One region of the Planococcus sp. SE5232 genome, then DNA from elsewhere that is predicted to be linked to it. Evidence: riboswitches for the same ligand, from Rfam matches in the RefSeq annotation. Region 1 holds a riboswitch; each other region holds the start of a gene.
What was found. Region 1 has a riboswitch for cobalamin ahead of cobT (nicotinate-nucleotide--dimethylbenzimidazole phosphoribosyltransferase). Riboswitches for the same ligand answer to the same signal wherever they lie in the genome.
Positions count from the first base shown of each region.

Region 2: it holds a riboswitch for cobalamin, as region 1 does, so the genes downstream of both, metE (5-methyltetrahydropteroyltriglutamate--homocysteine S-methyltransferase) here and cobT (nicotinate-nucleotide--dimethylbenzimidazole phosphoribosyltransferase) in region 1, are expected to answer to the same signal.
Region 3: it holds a riboswitch for cobalamin, as region 1 does, so the genes downstream of both, ACRC6Q_RS03905 (ABC transporter substrate-binding protein) here and cobT (nicotinate-nucleotide--dimethylbenzimidazole phosphoribosyltransferase) in region 1, are expected to answer to the same signal.

Region 1 is NZ_JBOGCP010000001.1:285,297-293,282, reverse strand. Features, by position in the region: gene ACRC6Q_RS01365 (LacI family DNA-binding transcriptional regulator) at 1-183, opposite strand, end outside; gene ACRC6Q_RS01360 (TetR/AcrR family transcriptional regulator) at 211-771, opposite strand; gene ACRC6Q_RS01355 (DsbA family protein) at 940-1,866, shown strand; gene ACRC6Q_RS01350 (monooxygenase) at 1,879-2,187, shown strand; gene bluB (5,6-dimethylbenzimidazole synthase) at 2,257-2,907, opposite strand; gene cobT (nicotinate-nucleotide--dimethylbenzimidazole phosphoribosyltransferase) at 2,977-4,026, opposite strand; cobalamin riboswitch at 4,113-4,287, opposite strand; gene ACRC6Q_RS01335 (glycine betaine ABC transporter substrate-binding protein) at 4,468-5,400, opposite strand; gene ACRC6Q_RS01330 (ABC transporter permease) at 5,875-6,735, opposite strand; gene ACRC6Q_RS01325 (quaternary amine ABC transporter ATP-binding protein) at 6,728-7,927, opposite strand.
Region 2 is NZ_JBOGCP010000003.1:176,739-184,724, forward strand. Features, by position in the region: gene ACRC6Q_RS12095 (YjiH family protein) at 1-710, shown strand, start outside; gene metE (5-methyltetrahydropteroyltriglutamate--homocysteine S-methyltransferase) at 853-3,144, opposite strand; cobalamin riboswitch at 3,305-3,484, opposite strand; gene ACRC6Q_RS12105 (site-2 protease family protein) at 4,057-4,557, opposite strand; gene ACRC6Q_RS12110 (DUF2975 domain-containing protein) at 4,986-5,465, shown strand; gene ACRC6Q_RS12115 (helix-turn-helix domain-containing protein) at 5,476-5,700, shown strand; gene ACRC6Q_RS12120 (DUF2975 domain-containing protein) at 5,747-6,232, shown strand; gene ACRC6Q_RS12125 (SPFH domain-containing protein) at 6,298-7,296, opposite strand; gene ACRC6Q_RS12130 (TPM domain-containing protein) at 7,329-7,986, opposite strand, start outside.
Region 3 is NZ_JBOGCP010000001.1:808,572-816,557, forward strand. Features, by position in the region: gene speB (agmatinase) at 1-646, shown strand, start outside; gene ACRC6Q_RS03890 (antibiotic biosynthesis monooxygenase family protein) at 1,213-1,710, shown strand; gene ACRC6Q_RS03895 (DUF1934 domain-containing protein) at 1,879-2,286, shown strand; gene argS (arginine--tRNA ligase) at 2,286-3,947, shown strand; cobalamin riboswitch at 3,995-4,181, shown strand; gene ACRC6Q_RS03905 (ABC transporter substrate-binding protein) at 4,598-5,575, shown strand; gene ACRC6Q_RS03910 (FecCD family ABC transporter permease) at 5,568-6,560, shown strand; gene ACRC6Q_RS03915 (adenosylcobinamide amidohydrolase) at 6,563-7,986, shown strand, end outside.

The DNA.
Region 1 (7,986 bases):
CAGGTTGGTTTTGCCTTTTTTCAAATTGATGGCATTGATATTTTGGATATATCCAGTTTCTTCGATGGCTCTTTTGACAGCCTCCACTTTTTCCTTCTTCACATATGGATGGTTATTCAACACACGTGAAACAGTGGCGACAGATACGCCCGCTATTCTGGCAACGTCTCGGATACTTGCCACTCCATCGCCTCCTTATTTCCGGTTCCCTTATTTATTAAAATGAATGCCATGCTCGATATAAGGGACAGCTGCTTTAATGTATTCCTCCGGAGAGACTTGGCTATTTCTAGTCCATTCCACTGACGCTCCGTAGATTCCCCAGCTCAGCATAACGGCCACTGTTTTAAGGGCTCTCTCTTCCTTATCCTCATTTTTTCGCATCAGCATTTTATAGAACAGGACTTCAAGCTGTTCCCGTATGATCCGCGCGATGGTATCTTCGTATCCTCTGTGGCACCGGTTGGACAGGGACTTCTGGAAATTGGTGACCGCTTCGAAGATTTTGGCGAATGTTTTTTCCGTGAATTCGTCATTCCGGTAATTTTCCACATCCAAATTAATCAATAAAACTTCCGATAAGGCCTTCTCCAACAGATCGTAGATATCTTCGAAATGGTAGTAAAACGTCGCCCGATTAATCATGGCTTCAGCCGTTATGTCTTTTACCGTAATGTCCTTGAATTCTTTTCCTTCCGAAAGTGCGATGAAGGAATCCATGATCAATTTGCGGGTCCGGATTACACGGGGATCCGTCTTTGTTTCTGCCATTTCGCCATCACTCCTTTTCCGACAATTTCCTGGATGTGTTGCATAAGCGACACATCCCCCGAACTATTGGTGTTGCTTGTTTTCATTATGGCTTAAGATCGAATTGTAAAGCAAATAAGCTACCCAAAACGCTCAGTTAGAGCCAGTTTAAAAAGAGGAGGAACTAGAATGAAAAACAATAGGATGTGTGATATCGAAACAGGCATATGCGGAGTTGCGGAAGAAGAGGAAACAGGGCTGATCGATTTCAATAAACCCAAGAAATCGGTTACGCTTTACTATGTAACAGACCCAATCTGTTCCCATTGCTGGGCTATTGAACCGGTGCTTCGCCGTTTCACAGAGCAATATGGTGAGCATTTCAACTTCCAGACCGTAATGGGCGGATTGCTGGAAAAATGGCATGACGGCCCCATCGATCCGGCAAACGGCATCTACAAGCCAGCCGATGTCGCAGGCCATTGGAGAGAAGTCGGTGATCATTCAAGGATGCCGATCGACGGCACATTAATGATCGACAATCCCGTACAGTCGTCTTATCCCCCTTCACGAGTCTTTAAAGTGATTCAGGAAAACCACAACGACGCCAGAGCCAATGAATACCTGCGCCGTGCAAGAGAAGCGCTCTTCGCATTCAACCAAAACATTTCAGAACCGTCTGTTATAATCGAGATCGTCAACAACATGGGACTCGATGGTGAAGCCATCGTCAAACAAGCCGAACTGCCAGCCGGACAACAAGCGTTGAACGAGGACTTCGCTCTCGCCAGAAGTCTGGGTGCCAGAGGCTTTCCATCCATCATTATGGTCAATGAAGAAAACAAAGGCGTAAAACTTGTCGGCGGCCGCCCATTCGAATCCTATGTGGATGGCTTGAAGCAAGTGCTGAATCAGGACGAACTGCAAGCAAAGCCGCAACCCGCGCTTTCGCAGTTGTTGGAAAGAGAACAATTGCTCTTTTCCAAGGAAATCGAAGTCATGTACGATGTGGAGTCGACAGAGGTAAACTCGTTTATTGAAAAAGAACTTTCGCCAGGGTATTATCAAACAAATGAAATTTTAGGCGAAGCCTATTTCTCACTGATTAAAAATTGAGGAGGAAACAAGATGGCATATATCCTGCAAGTGGATTTCGAGATGAATGGCCCTTTCGGAGACGAGATGGCTGAGGCATTCTCAGAACTGGCAACAAGCATCAACAATGAAGAGGGCTTTATCTGGAAAATCTGGACCGAAAGCCCGGAAACCAAAGAAGCCGGCGGAATTTACCTTTTCGAGACAAAAGACGCGGCGGAAAAATACGTGGAAATGCACACTGACCGATTGGCTGGCTTTGGCATAACACCGGTACACGCCAAGATTTTCGAGGTCAATTCTGCATTGACGGAAATTAATAAAGGCCCGGTTAAGCAGTAAAAGAATCACATCAAATTAAACAGGGCAGGAGACGCTGATTGATCCAATCACGCCTCTTGTCCTTTTCATTTAGAATCCTAATTTCCCATTCCATTTATCTTCAAAAACCTGGTTTTCCAACGAACGCCTTTTTTCCCATCCCGCTGTTTCCAGAATCGGCTTGTCGGGATAATCTTCGGTGTAGCCAAGCGAAAGTAAAGCGATCGGGTCGATATGCGGCGGGATGTCCAAAATGTCCCGGACATCGTTTTTCTTGTAAAAACTTACCCATCCCATCGCCAATCCTTCTGCACAGGCGGCCAACCACATGTTTTGAATGGCGCAGGCAGTTGATAAGGCATCGGTTTCGGGAATGGAATTGCGCCCCAGGACATGTGAGCCGCCGCGTGTAGGATCACAGGTCACACAAATCGTCACTGGCGCTTGTTTCAACCCTTCCACTTTCAAGCCAAGGAATTTGTTTTCTTTTTCCCCTTCATAATGGATGGCCAGTGCCCGCCGCTCCTTGTCTGCGGCCCAAGCCAGTTTTTCTTTTGTTTCAGGTGAAGACACTAAAATGAAGTTCCACGGCTGCATAAACCCTACGGACGGCGCATGATGAGCCGCATCCAGAATATTGGTGACCAGCTCCTCCGGAATCGCTGTCGGCAAAAAGCTTCGAATATCTCTTCTATTATAAATTGCTTTATATACGCCTTCTTTTTCTTCTCTCGTAAACATCTTTTCATCCTTTCAGCATCTCGTCTTCACTTGTTGTCACTGGAATGAATATCCTATGGTTCCGTTACCTCAAATTTCAAGGCCCACTTCAGAAAAGGTGGCCATCTCTCTCATCATGTTACACGCCGCTTCCACAAGCGGGAACGCTAAAGCGACGCCCGATCCTTCACCCAAACACATATCCATATGCAGCAGCGGTCTGATGCCCAGCAGTTCACTGGCTCTTTTGCCGCCCGGTTCCGCACTTGCATGTGAAGGGATCAAGTAAGCTTTCACTTTCGGTTCAATCGCAACAGCGAGCAGCGCCGCAACTGTAGAAATATAGCCGTCCAACACAACCGGCACACGGTTGGCTGCCGCTCCGATCATGATACCCGCCATGCCGCCGATTTCCAGGCCGCCCACTTTGGCAAGGACATCGATCGCATCCCGCTTATCTGGATTGTTGACCTCAATCGCCGTCTTGATGACCTTCACTTTATGTGAGATTCCGCCATTGCCGACCCCTGCTCCGTTGCCGGTAATCTCCTCAGGTGGAATGTCCCCCAGAACAGACAGAATCGCCGTGCTCGGCGTCGTATTGCCGATGCCCATTTCGCCGGTTCCCAGGATGCGGGCGCCGTTTCTGATTTCGGCTTCCGCAATTTCTATTCCCACTTCGAGCGACTGGATAGCTTCTTCTGTGGTCATCGCAGGTCCTGTCGCGATATTGCCTGCTCCTTGCTTAATCTTCCGGTCGATCACTCCGGCATCACTTGGAAAGTCCCCTTTTACCCCGATATCCACGGTGACGATTTTCGCACCGGTCGGCTTCGCTAATACACCGACTCCGGTTATGCCTTTTGCGATGAACATCGTCTGTGCAAACGTCACCTCTTGTGGGTTGGAAGAAACCCCTTCCTCGTACACGCCATGATCGGCAGCCATCACCACAATCGCCTTTTGATCCACCACAGGATACAGTTCTCCATATATTCCCGCCAGTTGTACAGCCAGGTCTTCCAGCCTACCCAGACTATGCGGCGGCTTGATGAGACTGTCCACCCGCCCCCGTGCCATATCCATCACTTCCAGATCCAAGCCCTCAAACCGTCCAATCGTTTGCTGCAATAAATCCATCTTTTTCTTCCCCCTTCTATGTTAAAAAGAAAAAGCCTTCAGTTTATTTGCGCGAACAAATAAACGAAAGACTTTTCCATGATCTATAAGCAGAAAGTAAGCAGGCAGGTCTCCTGGCTCTGGATCATCATTTCACAGGCCTTCCCAGACAAAAGTCCAGTGGCTATTTCCATAAAACTCCCCGTTACAGTGGCGGGACCGCTGAAGATTTTCACTTCATTCCCTATTCTCCCCGAAGGGCACCTCTTACTGATATTCTATTTATGTTTCATCAAGCTTACACTGGATAATCTTGGCCAGTCAAGCTCCAAAAAGGAATCTCAGCAGCGACTCCGCGGGCAAGCGAAGTAGTGAAATCCAACCAACCAAAAACCCCAAATGGGGACATCGTTTAAAATGTCTGCCATTCAGGGTTCAGTTCCTTCTATATAAAAGAATTATTTATTCAGCAGGTGTTAAATCTTCGATTGAATCGATGTCCATATAAGCGGGAACGACAAATCCGATTTTAGCGCCTTCGAGGTTAACTCCAAGATCGACTACACTGTCGCCATAAGTTTCAAGCTGAGTGGCGTGGGTTCCCGGCAACCATGCCGCTACCATTCCGTCTGCTTGTCCTTCAGAAACAGCCTGCCACATCACTGCATTGTCAAGCGGCGTCAATGTTACTTCAAAGCCTTGGTCTTCCAAGACTTTTCCGACAACATTCGTTGAAACGACTTCCGTATCCCATTCCACGTAAGCCAACTCAATTTCTGTGCCGTCTACTGCTTCTGTACCGGCTGTCCATTCAGCAACTTTATCACTGTTTTCTTCTACCCATTCAGTTGTAACTTCTTTAACATCTGCGCCATTTGAAACTTCCAGCATGATGCTTTCGATATCAGCAGACTCCCATTGGAATTGATCAAGAATTGTGTAGGCTTCAGGTTTCTCTTCTTCTAAACCTTCACGTACCATTGTGTTGATCGTTTCAGCATCGCCGAATAAGCCATTAGGATCTTCAAGGTATTTCAAATCATACTTCTGGAACTTCCAGTGCGGGCTCCAGCCAGTGACGATGATCGGTTCTTCGTTATCGATCGCTTCGCCTAAAGCTGCAGCCATCGCGCCGCTTGAAGAAGTGACCACTTCCCAGCCTTCAAGACTTTCGTACTCTTCTGTTGCTGCTTCAGATGCAGCAACTACGCCTGCGCCTGCTTCAATGCCTGTAATTTTGTAACCTAACTCTTCACCGTAGTTCACGTCTTCAGAACCGGAACCTTCAGCAGTTCCTGTGTCTGAAGCCTCTTCGTCATTTCCGCACGCTGCTACAACCAGTGTCAGCATAAGTACGAACATAAGCCCTAAATGTTTCCATTGTAATTTGAACATAAAATAATCAATCTCCTTTTTCTTTAATATTATATAAATTGAACTAGTGATCTTCACCTGCTGATATTCCGCAAATCAGTTCCTGAAAACCCAGTGCTCCTGCATCGCTTCGCTAGCTTCGTCGCAAAGATACGGACCGAACTCCCTTCGGCCGTATCTTTCCTACGGGCTTGCGCCGAACTAACTCGGGCTAAACGCCCGAGTGGATTTCTTGTATGTCGTTGCACTGCTCCCGCGGGAGTCTCCACTGATTTGCTCCATATCTCTTATATATAAGGGAAAATACAGAGTCGCTTCGAATTCTAACCTCTTAGCGCCGGCGCGTTCAGGGGCTAGGCGAAGCAAGAAGACAGGCGCCCTTTGCCTGGCTTCTTGCGGGAGACATGCCCAAAGCGACCGAAGCGTTGTGTAAAAGCTAGTTTCTTTAGTTCAACTTACATACTTGGTACTTTTCTTTTTATAACTTTACCAAAATTAGCTTTTCACTCTTTTTTGTCCAGTGAAACTTTGCGTAAACCGATCGATGATGATTGCCAGGATGACAATCCCCAAGCCTGCGACAAATCCGGTTCCTACATCAGCCCGCTGCAAGGAAGAAAGAACTTCCCTGCCGAGACCCGGTGCGCCGATCATCGATGCGATAACGACCATCGACAACGACAACATAACCGTTTGGTTGATGCCGGCCATGATTGTCGCTTTGGCCATCGGCAATTCCACTTTAAAGAGCTTTTGTGAACCCGTGCTGCCGAAAGCTTCGGAAGCTTCGACCAATTCTTTTGATACTTGACGGATTCCGAGGTTCGTAAACCGAACAGTCGGTGGAGTGGCGAAAATCAATGATGCGAAAATGCCGGGAACCATTCCGATGCTGAAAAATGCCACAGCCGGAATCAAGTAAACAAAAGCTGGCATGGTCTGCATAAAGTCAAGAACAGGCGTAATGATGCTTTCCGCGGTTTTGCTTTTCGACATCAGGATGCCGATCGGAACCCCTAGGAGGATCGACAAGAGACTTGCGACAAGAACCAATGTAAACGACAGCATCAATTCTTCCCACAGCCCTTGGTTCCAGACCAGCAATAGGCCAATAAGAGAAAATGCAGCCAAGCCAAATCGTTTTCCACTGATGAAGAATGCCAGTATCGCGACGATCAGAATCACAATCGGCGGCGGGACTGCTGCAAGAACGTCTGCAAATTCTTCCAGGCCGTCCGCAAATTCATTTTTAAGAGGATCGAATAGGAAAGCGAATGTATCTGATATCCAATCCGTGAAATCCGAAACTAATGAAGACAACGGAATTTCCGGGATGTTGTCCATAAAATTAAGCATGGTTGCGATTCACCTCGCTTTGTCCTGCAAGCGCGGAAATGACGGCGCCGCGTACGATGATGCCGAGCAGTTTTCCGTCTTCCACAACCGGGATCGGAACAGGAGAATTATGGCTGATTTCAAAAATCGCATTCATCAAGGTGTCTTTAGTGACAGTCGGTGCATCCGTCTTCAGGATATCCAGAAGGCTTTTCACTTCAGCTTTAAAGGCAACGGAAGCGTCATCGGCTGTTACATAGCCTTTCAGGTTCCGCTTGCTATCTGTTACATAAATGCTCGAGATGCCTTCTTCTTTCATTCTTTCCAAAGCGACACGCGGACCGTGCTTATCGATGTTGATCGTTTCAGGGCGTTTCATGATATTGAACGCGGTCAATACTTTCGAGCGGTCGACATCTTGAACGAATTTTTTAACGTAATCATTGGCCGGATTCACCAAGATTTCTTCCGGTGTACCGACCTGTACGATGGAGCCGTCTTTCATCAACGCGATTTTATCGCCGATGCGCAGAGCTTCGTCCAAATCATGTGTGATGAAAATGATGGTCTTCCGCATGGTTTCCTGCAGATCCAATAATTCATCTTGCATTTCTTTTCGGATCAATGGATCCAGTGCGGAGAAGGCTTCGTCCATCAGCATGACTTCCGGATCGTTCGCCAGCGCTCTGGCTAATCCGACACGCTGCTGCATACCCCCTGAAAGCTGGGATGGCACTTGTTCTATGTACCCGCCCAAGCCGACCATTTCCAACGATTCTTTTGCTTTTTTATGTCTTTCCGCTTTGTCGACCCCTTGGATTTCCAAGCCGTATGCGGCATTGTCCAAAACGGTCAGATACGGGAAGAGGGCAAAGTTTTGGAACACCATACTCATTTTTGTGCGGCGCACTCTGCGCAGGTCTTTTTTATCCATCGCTGCCAGATTTTCACCATCTATAAATACTTTTCCTTCTGTTGGATCGATCAACCGGTTCAACAAACGAACCAAGGTCGATTTCCCGCTTCCGGAAAGCCCCATGATGACAAAAATCTCACCGGCTTCCACTGAAAATGAAGCGCGATTGACGCCTACTGTACTGCCCGTCAATTTTAGGATTTCTTCTTTCGATTTTCCTTCACTGAGCAATTTCAATGCTTGCTTAGTATTTTTACCGAATACTTTCGATAATCCTTCTACTTCAATAATTGACATCTCTTGCTCACCTCTCTGCTATTCAATTTATTGCCTGGATAGAAGAGCAGTTCATCGCG
Region 2 (7,986 bases), on a different contig from region 1:
CGACGACCTTTTCCATCGCTTCCGTCGCTTTCAGTTTGGTTGTCGCGAATGTCGTCGGCATCGGCCACTTGTTCTTACCGTTCTACCTGGCTGTATCGGTTGCCTGTCTGGTAGCCGCTGTCATCATGCCGCGCATTCCGCCGCTGTCCCGTAAAAAGGATGACTATTACGCGCCGGTCGGCAAGCAGATCGATGACGCCATTCCCGAAGGCACCTCATTGGTCAAATGGGGATATGATGAAGCCCGCCGCAAAGCAGGCGGTGCCGCAAGCCCGAAAAAACTGGCACAAATCGGCATCGAGACCGTGCTTGATATCTGGCTGGCGTTGATCCCATTGGTTATGGCTCTTGGAACAGTCGCTCTGATCGTAGCGGAATACACACCGCTCTTCAGAATCATTTCCTACCCGCTTATTCCTGTACTGACCTTGATGGGATTACCGGAAGCGGCTGAAGCAGCCCCTACTTTCCTTGTCGGATTCGCGGATATGTTCCTGCCGGCTGTACTTGGAAGCGGCATCGAAAGCGAATTGACCCGCTTTGTTCTTGCTGGTGTATCGTTGACGCAAATCATTTATATGTCTGAAATCGGCATCCTGATCCTGCGCTCGAATATCCCGGTGAAATTCTGGGAACTGGCTGTAATCTTTGTATTGCGTACCATCATCACTTTGCCGATTCTTGTGTTGTTCGGCCATCTATTCGTATAGAAGCGTAAAATCCACTTCCGATGAGGAAGTGGATTTTTTTCATTTAATGTCCTTGAGATACGCTCCTATTAAACAAAATTGGTGTCCCAATAGAAAATGCACGTCCAGGAGAAGTGAATTCCTGGATGTGCATAAAACTGTGTTAAATAGGCTGATGCTGGAGCTTCCGTAATTTTTGTGCCGCTGTCACCATGTTTTTCAGCGAAGCGACGGTTTCTGCTTCCTGCCTGGTTTTCAAGCCGCAATCCGGATTGATCCAAAATTGCTCTTTGGAAATCACCGCTAAACTGTCTGTTAAAATCGCCTCCATTTCCTCTACGCTTGGGACACGCGGGCTATGAATGTCATAGACGCCCAGTCCAACACCCAGTTCATATGGATTCTTTTTGAGTGACTCAATCAGTTCTCCATGGCTTCTTGACGTCTCAATTGAAATGACGTCTGCATCAAGGGCGCGTATTGGCTCAATGAAATCATTGAATTCGCAATAGCACATATGGGTATGGATCTGCGTTTCATTCGCCACACCCGATGTCGCCAGTTTAAAGGCATTTACCGCCCAATCCAAATATTCATGCCAATTTTCTTTGCGAAGCGGCAAACCTTCACGCAATGCCGGCTCATCAACTTGAATAATTTGGATGCCGGCTTTTTCAAGGGCGTCTATCTCTTTCCTCAATGCCAGTGCAAGCTGGTTGGCTGTTTGTTCATGCGAAATGTCGTCCCGGACAAATGACCAGTTCAAGATCGTCACCGGCCCTGTCAGCATTCCTTTCACGTAGTTCGAAGTCAATTGCTGCGCCTCCACGACTTCCTTGACTGTCATCGGTGCAGTCCATTCAACGTCCCCATAAATGATCGGCGGTTTCACACAGCGGGAACCGTAAGATACCACCCAAGCTTTTTGGGTAAAGGCAAAGCCCGTCAATTTCTCGCCGAAATACTCCACCATGTCTGTCCGCTCAAATTCCCCATGGACCAACACATCCAATCCAATTTCATCTTGAAGCTCAATCCAGCGTGCGGTTTCATTCTTCACAAATTCCGCATACGCCGAATCCGTGATCTCCTTTTTGCGCCAAGCACTCCGTGTACGCTTTACTTCACCGGATTGTGGAAAACTGCCAATGGTCGTAGTCGGAAAAATCGGCAGCCTGAGAGCTTGCTGCTGCTGTTTCTGGCGTTCTTTGAAAACCAGCGGACGCGTAAAATGTTCCGGCTTCACTTGCGAGACAAGCTCTTTCACCTGAATGTTTTCTCTAACTTCATGCTGTGTCAACGCTTCAATCGCGCGTATGCTTTCGGATACGTTTCGATTGCCGGACCATGACCCTTCCCGTACATAGGCAGTCAGCTGTGTCAGTTCTCCAATTTTTTCATCCGCAAACGATAGGACATCCAACAGGACATGCGGCAGGGCTTTCTCTTTTTTTGTGGTCACCGGCACATGCTGCAGGCTGCAGGAAGATTGAATCCATGCTTCTGCCACATCACATACGGCTAAGACGGCTTGAAGATTCACTGCTTTTTCCGCTAGGTTAGCACGCCAAATATCCCGTCCGTTCACAGTCCCGATTCCCAATACCCGGTCTTTTGGAAAACCGTATTTGCGGATTGCAGCCATATTTTCTTCTGCCCCCTTAACAAAATCAAGGCCGATACCTGCAACAGGCAATTGCGACAGTTCTTCATATGCCGAAAGGGCTTCAAAATAGGTTTGCAGCATAATTTTTGCAGCCGGGACTTCATCCGCTAGTTGTGTGTAGATTTCCTTGACCAGTTTGACGTCTTCTTCGTTCAATGACAACGTTAATGCAGGCTCTTCCACTTGAATCCATTCCGCTCCCGCATCGACGAGTTGCTGAAGGACTTTCGCATAAAGCGGCAAAAGCTGCAACAGGAACAGTGCCTTCGACTTGGCATCATATCCTTTCGCGAGCTGCAGAAATGTGAACGGTCCAATCAGTGTAGGTTTTGTTATGATTCCTAACTCTTCTTTCGCCTCATTGAAATAGGAAACCAGATGATTATGCGTCAACTGCAAAAGCTGTCCTTCGTATTCAGGAACAATGTAATGGTAATTTGTATTGAACCATTTAGTCATTTCACAAGCCACTACTTCATCCGCTCCACGGGCCATCGCAAAATAAGTGCCCAGATCGACCTTGTCCTCTGACCATTTGTAGCGGGCCGGCACTAAGCCGAACATGACCGCGTGATCAAGCATACGGTCATAAAGAGTGAAATCCCCGACAGTCAACAACTCTAATCCAAGCGATTGCTGCCGTTTCAGATTGTTCAGGCGAATCTCTTTCATTTCTGCGAGGAACTGCTCCTGTGATAATCCACCTTTCCAAAACGATTCCAAACTGCGCTTCCATTCCCGATTTTCTCCGATATACGGGTAGCCTACGACTGTACTCACTGTTTTCATCCGCTATTCCTCCTTTAGGATTTACAAGATGCCAAATACAAAAAAGCCATCTCCGCTTATGGGAAATGGCTTAACATTCAAGTTCAATAGACGCTTAAAAAGCATGCAAAAACTTGTTGTCGCAAAATGAATGTCACCACCTATTTCCACGTAGGTATTTGGCGCGCACTAGAAATTGGCAGGTCTCCTGGCTCATCTTCAACGCTCATCACACCTTCCCGTCTGAGACAGTGGTTTTTGTGAATCGCTCCGATTTACAGTTGCGGGACAGCGACGGATTTTCACCGTTCTTCCCTTTTAAGCCAAGCCGCAGCTTGGCACCAACTCTTACACGTTATGTAATTCTGACAACTATAGCATATCAACCACAGAAAATATAGAGTTTTCCGATAAAAGAGATTGGTTTGGTTTTCAAGAGACTTCACAAAAGCAATAACCAAAGACAATTACACAGGAAGCCGCATATCAGTATGCGGCTTCCTGTGGTGCGCTCATTTTGCCCAGTGATGGAAGAAGAAATAGAACGCGATGAGCACGATGACAATGACCGAAAGGATGAGCATGGGCACAAGACCAAAAGTAGGTTCCATTTAAACTCCTCCTCCTTTTACCCTTATCATACTCCGCTTCATCAAAAATTTAAAATAAAAAGATTGATTATTCAGTTATTTAAAAATACGGAGTTTGCATTCCCACTAAAATCGCTGATGCTAAAATTCATTTGAGGAGAATACGTATTTTAGTCTTCCGGCAGTGGCAATTATTCTCGCTGACTCTCACTTCAAGTAATAACTTACAACATTTTTGTAGGATTTAAAGTATGCCCTAGCCGGTTGTATGAAAAGCTTGCAGGGTTTCGTATTCTGGTCGTTTTCTTTAGATCAGCTATCGATAAACTAATGATATCTATTCTTATGAAACGGCTTTACTTTGTTTTCTATTTTCTTTTATCAGGTTTAAAACCTGTAATCCATCACTTGGACCACCGCCTAAAAATGGTGGATAGGTGAAGGGAATCAATGACGTTGCACATATAAAAAAGTTTGCGCCTGCCAGATTGATCAAGATAGTGCCTGTTACTCCGGAAAAGAAATGCGAAGCAAAGTATAGTGCCGCAAACCCAAACAATGAAGCAATCGGTCCGCCCACAAGGAAAACCAGTCTTTGTTTAAATGTAGGTGGCGGCAATTCTTCCCGGTTCGAAGGCTGGCAGAAGCCTGAAAGCGCTATGGTGAGATAGCAGGTAATTCTGCCAAGATTCAACTTCAGTTTTTTCTCTTTACTTGATGAACCCAAAAAAATCTCTGCCTTGGCTTTTTTGTTCTGTGCAATTGTTGCAATTGCATGGCCCATTTCATGTATGAAAAGAGCCGTTGTGATCATAAGTAAAACTGTAAGCACTTCAAAGAGCATCAACAAAACGCTACCTCCGTTTCTGTAAATGTAACCTACATTAATTTTATGTATGCTATCATATTACCAATAATTAGAAAACTTGAAAATGTTTTTCGGAAAATCAATAAGCACTTTAATCTCCTTCATAACAGTACATTTTTATAGAAAAAAAGAGAGAAGATATGCTGTAAACAGCCTCCTCTCTCCCTTTCTTCGATTTTATCGGTCACTCGATCAATCCAGCCTGTTGTAAGAATTCTTCAGCTACAACTTCTACCATCTGGCCTTCATCGTCTGCATGGTTGGTTCATCGATTATAATGCTTTCTTGCGCCTTTTACAGTAATTAAAAATAAAATTTAATTCGTAAATCAATATTTATATATTGTAATTCGATAAATAATAATTTATACTAAACTTAATCTTAACCAAACGAGGTGCTTTAATATGAAACGGGAAACACTGTTCCTGAAAATCGTTCTTTTCCTGATGGCCCTGCCGGTCGTGGCCGTGTGCATCTTTGTCGTACCTCCACTTTCAAGTTTTGTCGGGGAACTCATACCGGAATGGCCATTTTTGCAATACTTCTTCCTGATTGCCCTGTACGGTACCGCCATTGCGTATTTTGTGGCCTTGTATCAAGCGATGAAACTGTTGGGTTATATTGACCGGAACATCGCTTTCTCTGAAAGATCCGTTAAGGCACTGAAGAACATCAAATACTGTGCCTTCACCATCACCATTCTGTATCTATTGTGCTTGCCGATCATCCTGTACGTGGCGCAGGTCGATGATGCACCGGGACTTGGTGGTCTCGGTATGGTCATTACATTCGGTTCCATTGTAATAGCTGTCTTTGCAGCAGTTCTTCAAAAACTCCTGGAAAATGCAATTGAAATAAAATCAGAAAATGATCTGACGGTCTGAGGTGAATAATATGGCAATTATAATCAATATTGACGTGATGCTGGCCAAACGGAAAATGAGTGTAACCGAGCTTTCGGAGAAGGTCGGCATCACGATGGCCAACCTGTCCATCCTGAAGAACGGCAAGGCGAAAGCTGTCCGCTTATCAACCTTGGAGGCAATCTGCAAAGCATTGGATTGTCAGCCGGGAGATGTCCTGGAATACCGCCCTGAAGAAGAGGAGCCCTCATCTTAACTGGTTTTTTCGCTTCAGCTAATGACCGACAAGCGAGGTGTGCATGATGAAAACAAATTCGGCTGCACTGCTTTTTCTGAAGGCAGTACTCGTACTGCTTGCCCTTTTGGCGCTTGCCTTCTGCCTGTTTGCCATTCCTGGAATGGCCAGCAGAGACGCAGCGGCCCATCCGGAAACAGCTTATCTGCAATACCCTTTCCTGTTATCTGCCTATCTGTTATTCAGCCTGTTTTTTATTGCCTTGTACAAAACGTTCAAACTGCTGGCTTTTATCGGGCGGAACCAACCATTTTCCAAGGAATCGATTCATGCATTAAAGACGATCAAGTATTGCGCTCTCGCAATCGCCTTCTGCTTCATTGCCGGATTAGCATTCCTCATTTTCGTTATCGGCGGCGATATCGCCGGACTGTTCATGCTTTGTATGATCTGTATAGTGGCTTCAACGGCTGTCTGCGCGTTTGCAGCACTTCTTGAAAAACTCACCGTTCAAGCAATCCGGTTAAAAGAAGAAAATGATTTGACGGTTTGAAATATCGCAACCAAAAAACCGCTGCCCGGATTTTCATCCGGGCAGCGGTTTTCAGCTTTCATGCATTATCCCAGCTTCTGCCCGCAATTCGGGCAGAATTTGGAGCCTTCATTTTTCTGGCCGCAGTTCGGACAGAACTTCGGTGCCGCTTGCCCGCTTGTTTCTGGCTGTGCGGCCGAATCGCTCGAGCCAGCATCAGCAGTGTTCTGCTGCTTGCTGGAATCCGACTCTTTTTGGCCGTCCATCATTTCTTTGGCGATGTTCATGCCCATCATCATGCCGGCCATGTCCGATGCCGCGTTGGATCCCGATGATTTGCCCATGGCATCGGCCACTGAGATCTGCTGGTATTTGCCCACGTCGCCGACCATGCCGTGTGACGCGCTTTTGTTGATCATGTCCTGGATTTCCTTCGGATAATTGAAGCTCATGACCTGGAAGCCGGTGACTTTCATGCCGTCGTCCATCAGCTGCATATTCAGGTCGTCCTGGATGCCCTGGCCGATTTCATGCGCATTGGCCTGCAGATTGAACATGTCCTTGCCCTCTTTTGTAATCCATCTCATCAAGAGCTGATCCAGGATTGCCGTGATACGGATTTTCACATCGTCCACCAGATAGCTGTTGCGGACACCTGCAATCTTATCGATCAAGCCCACATAATCGCTGACCTTGAACTGAAAGGCGCCGTTCGCCCGGATTGGCATGCCGCCGGGCAGCTGAGGCGCCGGGATATTGATCGGGTTTTGCGTCCCCCATTTGACCGTGAACTCCTTGGTGTTCACGAACAGCACTTCGACACGCATGCCGCTGTTGAAACCGAAACGGAAACCTTTTAAAGTCGATAGAAATGGCACGATTTCCGATTCGATATCGTACTCGCCTTCGTCTTCGAAGATTCCTTCGATTTTGCCGTTATTGAGGAAAATAGCATCCTGCCCAGGCCGAATAATGAGCCGGCTGCCTTTTTTGACTTCGTTATTGTTCCATTTCCAGAAAATCATATCGTCCCTGAATTCTTCCCATTCCACTACATCTGAAAATTGATTGCTAAAAAAACCCATTCTGTTCATCTCCTCCTCTGGTTCGATCCGCTTTAAAACTTACGTCCGCCTCCACTGAAGGAGCGTCCGCCCCCTGTACTTCCGCCGCCAAAGCCGCCGCCCCCGCCACTTTTCTTCGGAACTTTGCGGCGTGAGATGGTCTTGTTGCGGAACTGGTCGAGCTTGCCGGTCACCCGTGAATTGTCCCCATCAAAATAGGTGCTTGCCGTCGTCGTCACACGTCCACCCGAATTGTAGACCATAAAACCGACGATGCCACCGCCTAGCAACAGCGCAACAGCCAGCTGGAACCAGTTTTTAAAGAAGATGCTTTCCGGATTGACGCCGGGGCGGAATTCCATGTAACGGCTCGCAGTCGTCACCGTTTCACGGAATGCACCTGCATAATCACCTCTTTGCATTTCCGGAAGGATCCGGTCCAGCACCAGGTTGACGCGCTGGTTGTCCAGCGTCGTTTCAGCTGTTCCAAAACCAGCCAGATACACATCGCGTGTCGCAATATTCATCGTCAGCAGTACAGCATTTTCCTGGCCATTTTCTGCAGCCCATGCGTCAAAGAAATCACCCATATAATCTACGACATCAAACGCTTCCGGGTCTTCAGAGGTCAGGAACAGGAAATCCGTTCCATGCCTGCCGCTATGTTCCGCTGCGACAGCTTCCAATTCCGCGATCTCCGAGTCACTCAAC
Region 3 (7,986 bases), 520 kb from region 1:
TATTCCCTTGCCGTTCGGCAATCCGGAAAAAAGTCTGATTGAAATCGAAACTTACGTGCACACGCTTTTGGCTGACAATAAAATCCCAATGGGCATGGGCGGCGAACATTTAGTGTCATTGCCGGTCATGAAAGCGGTCGCCAGCAAATACGACGACTTGGCGATCATCCATTTTGATGCACACACCGACCTTCGTGAAAACTACGAAGGCGAAGAATATTCACATTCGACGCCGATCCGTAAAATCGCGGACCATATCGGACCGAAGAACGTCTATTCATTCGGCATCCGTTCGGGCATGAAAGAAGAATTCGAATGGGCCAAAGAGCAAGGCATGCACATTTCGAAATTTGAAGTGCTGGAGCCGTTGAAAGAAGTATTGCCGACCCTCGAAGGGCGCAACGTCTACGTGACGATCGATATGGACGTGTTGGACCCGGCACACGCACCGGGAACAGGCACTGTCGACGCAGGCGGCATCACGTCGCGCGAACTGCTGGCTTCTATACATGCCATCGCAGCGTCAGGCGTCAACGTCGTCGGCTTCGACTTAGTAGAACTTGCACCTGTCTACGACCATTCCGACCAAACCGCAAACACAGCAAGCAAGCTGATGCGTGAGATGATTTTGGGTTGGGTAGAGTAGAGAAAAGCGAAGGCAGCCGTCTAGCCGCGACAAGCGCTGGAAGCCTTGCCGGTAATGGCGTTCTGTGCCATTGCTGGAAAGGCTGAAGCGACTCGAGGGGCTGGACTGCCGGAGTCTGGACAACAAGAAAAGCGGAAACGGCCGTTCAGCTCCGACAGGCAAGAGGTGGCTCAAAGGTAGTTTGAGCCACCTCTTTGCGACGAAGCACAAAGTGCTGCAGGAGCAATAAGGTTTAGACGATCTGACGAAGCGGCGTCCTTTGCCGCATAGCCAGAGTGGCTTATGACCCGAGGAGTTGGCCGTTGGAGTCTGGACAACAAAGAAAAGCGAAGGCAGCCGTCTAGCCGTGACAAGCGCAAGCGAACATCTGGATTTGAATGACAAAAAACCAAGCCGGTCTGGAATTTCCCAGATCGGCTTTTTCAATTTCATGTTAAAGTACAGAAGCCGTAAGTCAGACGGAATGCTGGGAGAACCACAAAACCGGTCGAAGCCCTCCAAAATAGAATCTTTGATTTAAAACCGTTAAGATAATAGAGACTAATTATCTGGAAGAGGTGCTGACAATGGAACTGTATAAATGGACGGGCCATCGCGATCAGGCGGTGACGTTGATGGCGAACTTGGCAAATGCACGGCTGATTTACTTGGTGAACGGCGACGAAGCGGTTCTGCTTTATGAAACAGAAGGCGGCCCAGGATTGCAGGGGGCAGAAGCTTATGGAGTACTGAATGCAGTGGGAGATATCAATGACGGTTACTACGCCGTATTCAATAATATTCCGGTGACGGAGGAAGGCCGTGAGCTGTTTGAATCACGCTTCCAAAATCGGGCAGGAATGGTTGAAAAGGAACCCGGCTTTGCAGCAATTCGCGTATTGCGTCCGCTGAATTCGGATACCTATGCGATTCTGACGATTTGGAAAGACGAGCAATCATTCAAAGACTGGCAGGAATCACAGGCATACGGCCATGCACATGCAAAACGTGGCACGGCGGAAGGCATCGACAAACGCCCGAATATTTTCCCGCGCCCTTCTTTTGTTACAACCTATACAAGGTAACCAGCTATGCTCTGCAATGGAATAGGATTAAAGACCACGTAGCTTTGGCTGAGGCCAAAATATGTGGTCTTTTGTCTAATCTGCAGTTCCTGCCAATCCTTCATTGAAAAAAACAGTCGAGTCAAGCTATAATATAAAGGTTATCAAAGGACGGGGAGGCGGAGAGCCATGCAAAAGACAGTGACGATCAAACTGACGACGACGATCCGCCAGCCGGATATGGAAGAGCAAGTGATGACGTTGGAATCCCAAGGCACCTTGACGGAAAAAAACGAGCTGCGCTATCTGCAATATGCGGAGCAGCAGGACGAACTTGAAATCCGGACGACGGTCAAAATTCAAGAAAATGAAGCGGTGATCATGAGAAGCGGCGGCCTGCAGATGCGGCTACCTTTTTTATTACATAAAGAACAAACCGGCAATCTGACCAATGAACAGGGGTCATTCATGCTGACGACAAAAGCGCACGAGCTGTCGGTCAGCGATACGCGGTTCATGGTCCGCTACGACCTTACGCTTGGCGCGGATCATGTCGGCGAATACGAAATGGAAATACAGTTTATGGAGGCTAAATGATGAATGCAGTAGAAAAAGTTCAACATGCGATTAAAACAGCGTTTAAAGAAGCGATCGAAAAAGCGGAATTGACGACCGAGCCGGTTGAAGTCCAACTCGAATCGCCGAAAGATAAAGCGAATGGCGATTACGCCACGAACATCGCCATGCAATTGACACGCTTGGCGAAAAAGCCGCCCCGCGCCATTGCCGAAGCGATTGTCGAAAACCTCGATAAAGATGCAGCAAATATCCAGACAGTTGAAATTGCCGGACCAGGCTTCATCAACATCACCATCAAAAAGGATTATTTGCAGGATGTCATCAAAACCGTGCTGGAGCAGAAAGCCGATTATGGCCGTTCAACAGCAGGTGGCGGCGAACGCATCCAGGTGGAATTCGTATCAGCCAATCCCACAGGCGATCTGCACTTGGGCCATGCCCGTGGATCTTCAGTCGGCGATTCGCTGTGCAATGTATTGGACCTGGCAGGATACGAAGTATCACGCGAATATTACATTAACGATGCCGGCAATCAAATCAACAATTTGGCTTTGTCGATCGAAGCACGTTATTTTGAAGCGCTAGGCAAAGGCGACAGCATGCCGGAAGACGGCTACCGTGGACAGGACATTAAAGACATCGCGGACGCGCTAGTCCAGGAACATGGCGATAAATTCGTCAGCATGACCCACGAAGAGCGCTTTGAAGCATTCCGCCAGCACGGATTGAAAGTGGAATTGGCGAAATTGCAGCAGGATCTGGCGGACTTCCGCGTGGAATTCGACGTTTGGTATCCTGAATCATCCCTTTACAAAAATGGCAAAATTGATGATGCGTTGGCTAAACTCCGTGCCAATGGGCATGTCTACGAAGAAGATGGGGCGACTTGGTTCCGTTCAACGACCTTTGGAGATGACAAGGACCGCGTGTTGATCAAGAATGACGGCACGTACACATATTTGATGCCCGACGTCGCTTACCATGAAGACAAATTGCAGCGCGGATTCGACAAGCTCATCAATGTCTGGGGAGCTGATCACCACGGCTATATCCCACGCATGAAGGCGGCGATCCAGGCACTTGGTTATGACCGCGACACGCTAGAAGTCAGCATCATCCAGATGGTGCAATTGTACAAAGACGGCGAAAAGATGAAGATGAGCAAACGTACCGGTAAAGCGGTGACGATGCGCGAACTGGTTGAACTCGTCGGCTTGGATGCGGTGCGTTATTTCTTCGCGATGCGTTCAGGCGATACGCATATGGACTTTGATTTGGATTTGGCCGTTTCACAGTCCAATGAAAATCCGGTCTTTTATTCGCAATATGCTCATGCCCGCATCTCTTCAATTCTGCGCCAGGCAGAGGAGCAAGGTCTGTTGGCTTCAGAAGGACAGTTGAACTTATTGACTTCTGAGAAAGAAATCGATGTCCTGAAGAAAATTGGGGATTTCCCGCAAGTGATCGCCGATGCAGCGAAGCAGCGCGCGCCTCATAGAGTTACGACCTATATCCATGAATTGGCATCCAATTTCCACAGCTTCTACAATGCCAATAAAGTATTGGACGCGTCGAATCCGGAATTGACTGGCGCCCGTCTCGCATTGATCACAGCCGTGAAAACGACTTTAGCCAATGCATTGAAAACAGTCGGCGTTGCAGCTCCGGAAAAAATGTAAGAAACACACCCGCGTTTAGGTGTATAATAATAGAGAAGTAACAGAATATGATAACAATTCATAAAGGTGCTTATGTCTAAGAACATGAGTTAAAAGGGAAGCCGGTTCAATTCCGGCGCGGTCCCGCCACTGTATGTGAGAGGAATCTGCTAGATGCCACTGAAGCGATGCTTTGGGAAGGTGCAGAAACCGACGACCACAAGCCAGGAGACCTGCCTTTATGACGACACACCCAAACGCCTGCGAGGAAAGGCTGGATGCGCATGCTTTTTTATGGCGTCCTTTCCATCCCTCGCAGTTTGCTGCGGGGGATTTTGTGTTCCCAAGAAAATTTTTCAACCTTTTGTACCTGAATTGTTTAAGGAGTTATTTCTATCATTTAATAAAATGGCTAGATAAGTTGAGCTAAAGAAATAGCATTTTATATATCGCTGCGACTATCAGAGAAAACTCTAAAGATATGGAGCAAAACAGCGAAGACTCCTGCGGCTTAGCGAGACGACCGATACACCGCAGGGAGCGCAGCGGACGAGGAGGATTGGGCGCGAGCCCGCTGGAAAGCGTAGCTGTTTTACGGAATATCTACTACTACAAATTATTAGTTCAATTTATATAGATAAAGCATTACAAACAACAAGGGGGTTTTATTCATGAAGAAGATTTGGAAATTTGGAGCAACAGCAGGGTTGGCCGCGGTTTTAATGGCAGGGTGCGGAGATACGGCAACACCGGTGGAAGAAGAAGACGTGGAAACACCGGCAGAACCGCCGACAGAAGTGGTGGATGTTGAATTTCCAGTGACCATGACGGATGCAGTCGGGGAAGAAGTGGTCATTGAGGAAGAACCGGAAGCTATTGTCTCAATGGTGCCGTCGAATACGGAAATCGTCTATGAGTTAGGGGCGGGCGACAAAATGGTCGGGGTCTCGGATTTTGACAATTACCCGGAAGAGGCAACAGAAGTCGAGAAAATCGGCGGCCAGGAATTCAATGTGGAGAAAATCATCAGCCTTCAGCCGGACTTGGTGCTGGCCCATGAATCCGGACTGGGTGTCGGAGACGCAGGCTTACAGCAATTGCGTGATGCGGGACTTGATGTATTCGTCGTCAATAATGCGATCAGTTTTGAAGAAGTCTATGATTCCATCACGGTTATCGCGCAAGCGACCGGTACGATGGAAGCAGCGGAAAGCATTGTTTCAGAAATGGAAGTACAAGTGGCGGAAATCGAGGAACTGGCAAGTACAATCGAAGAGCCGAAAACAGTCTTTTTGGAAGTTGGCAGCCAGCCGGACATCTATACGACCGGTAAAGGGACATTTATGGACGAAATGCTGACACTCATCAACGCTGAAAATGTAGCCGGCGATTTGGAAGGTTGGGTAAGCATGGATCCGGAAGCCATCGTTGCGGCTAATCCAGATGTGATCATTACAACTGAGGGTGCCTATGTAGAAGACGCTGTCGAACAGATCAAATCACGCAGCGGCTTCGCAGAAGTGACTGCTGTTAAAGAAGATGCTGTCTATAACCTGGATTCGGATATGCTCACCCGTTCAGGCCCACGCTTATCAGAAGGGCTGATGGAAATGGCGCAAGCTGTTTACCCTGAAGTTTTCAATGACTAAGAATGTACTGGCATACAGCGTCTCGCTGCTGATTTTAGCAGGAGCCGTACTGCTGGGAGTAACGGTCGGAACGGTCTCCATTTCACCGGTCGTGCTGTGGAATCCGTCAGCGGATGAAGCAGCTGCCAATATACTATGGAACATCCGCATGCCCCGTGTCATTTTAGCAGGGCTTGTCGGTGCGGCGCTGGCGATTGCCGGTGCAGCGTTTCAGGGGCTTCTGAAGAATCCACTGGCCGATCCTTACACCTTGGGAGTGTCTTCCGGTGCCTCAGTCGGCGCTGTGATGACGCTCTTTTTTGGTATTTCGATTCCGTTTCTGGGACCATTCACCTTACCGGTCATGAGCATGATCGGTGCGCTTTTGACGATGCTTGCCGTCATGAGCTTCGCTAAGCTGGTGGATCGCTCCATGAAAATGGAAACGGTCATTTTGACAGGCATCATCTTCAGTTCATTTCTCGGATCGATCATTTCCCTGATGATCGCGTTGACCGGGGAAGAACTGCGCCAAATCATCGGCTGGCTGCTCGGCAGTGTGTCGATGCGGGGCTGGCCATACGTGCGGATGGCGCTGCCCTTCGTTTTGATCGGCTCTTTCGTTTTATGGCTGAAGCGCCGTGAGTTGAACGCCATGCTGTTCGGGGAAGAGCGCGCGCAGCATTTGGGTGTGGATGTCAAAAAGAGCAAAATGACGATTTTAATCGGTGGTTCGGTACTGACGGGAGCAGCTGTTTCGGTTTCAGGAACCATCGGCTTTGTCGGCTTGGTCGTTCCGCATATGACCCGGTTGCTATGGGGGGCGGACCATCGGCACGTTTTGCCTTTATCGTTCATCAACGGAGCAGCTCTTTTGATTGTCTGTGATTTGGTATCACGAACCATCATTTCACCGACGGAATTGCCGATCGGTGTCATTACCGCCTTTATTGGAGCGCCGGTATTTGCATTCATCTTTTTCCGACAACGCAAAGGAGGAGCTTAACTATGCTTGAAATAAAAGGGCTGACAGGCGGCTACGGCGATCAGGATATCGTCAAAGACGTATCGTTTACTGTCGATAAAGGCTCAATTCTCGGTATTTTAGGACCAAACGGGAGCGGCAAATCGACCCTGATGAAACTGATCAGCGGCGTGCTGCCGGCAGCAAAAGGGGATGTCCGGATAGACGGTGTATCGGTTGCTGATTTTCCGGCAAAGGATTTGGCCAGAAAAATGGCGGTCTTGCCTCAATTGCATGCCCACGCTTTTGCCCATACCGTCCGGGAAACGATTTCACTTGGCAGATACCCATATCAAAGCGGCTGGTTTTCTTCCTGGTCGGAAGAAGATGAGCAGGCCGTACTGGAGGCGATGCGCCTGATGGACATCAGCCATTACGAAAAAACTCAGATCGACCGGATGTCGGGCGGCGAACAACAGCGCGTCTTTGTGGCTCAGGCACTGGCGCAGGATGCAGGGATTCTGTTGCTGGATGAGCCGACCAACCATCTGGACATCAACCATCAGAAGGAATTACTCGACACCATTAAAAAGCAGGCCATCGAAAAAGACTTGACGATTGTCTCCATTTTTCATGATATCAACCTGGCGTCGATGTATTGCGATCAATTGCTGTTGCTGGACCGGGGACAGGTTGTCCGGATCGGCGAACCGCATGAAGTGGTTCGGGAACAGGACATCGAAACGGTCTATCATACACGCGTCAGCAATCATCCGCATCCTGAATTGCCGAAGCCGCAGATCACTTTATTGCCTGGGATCGAACGTGAAGCCGATTTCCACACCATACGCGCTGAGGAATTTCAGATTTCCAAAGATATGGTCCTTTATGAAAGCCCGATTCCGTTAAAGACGGTTTCTTCAGCGGTTGTCAACGCGGGTTCCGGATGGTTCCGTAACTTTATGAACCGCCATGTGGATGCTTTTTATAATATCAATGACAGCGTCCAGGAAATGTCCGATTTCATTGAACTGAGCGGATTGAAGACGACGGATACGGTAGGGATGATGACCGCTGTCCAGACGCAGGACGCCATCATCAAAGAATACCTTGGTCCATTCGGTTCTGTCGTGATTGCTGTTACGGCGGGCGTCGGCAACGGCGTGGATGTCTCGAAAGCCGTGGAGCGTACATTGCGCGTCGGGACCATCAACACATGGATACTGGTCAATGGTGTATTATCAGATGAAGCTTTTATCCAGGCGATGATCACCGCGACAGAAGCCAAAACAAAAGCACTCCAGCAGGAACAGGTCAAAGATCCGTTGACGGGTACGATCGCAACGGGCACATCTACGGACAGCTGCCTGGTGGCGGCAACGCAGCAGGGCGAACAATTGCCTTACGCGGGACCTATCACCGAACTTGGAAAATTGATCGGTGTCGGTGTTTTTGAATGCACCATCGA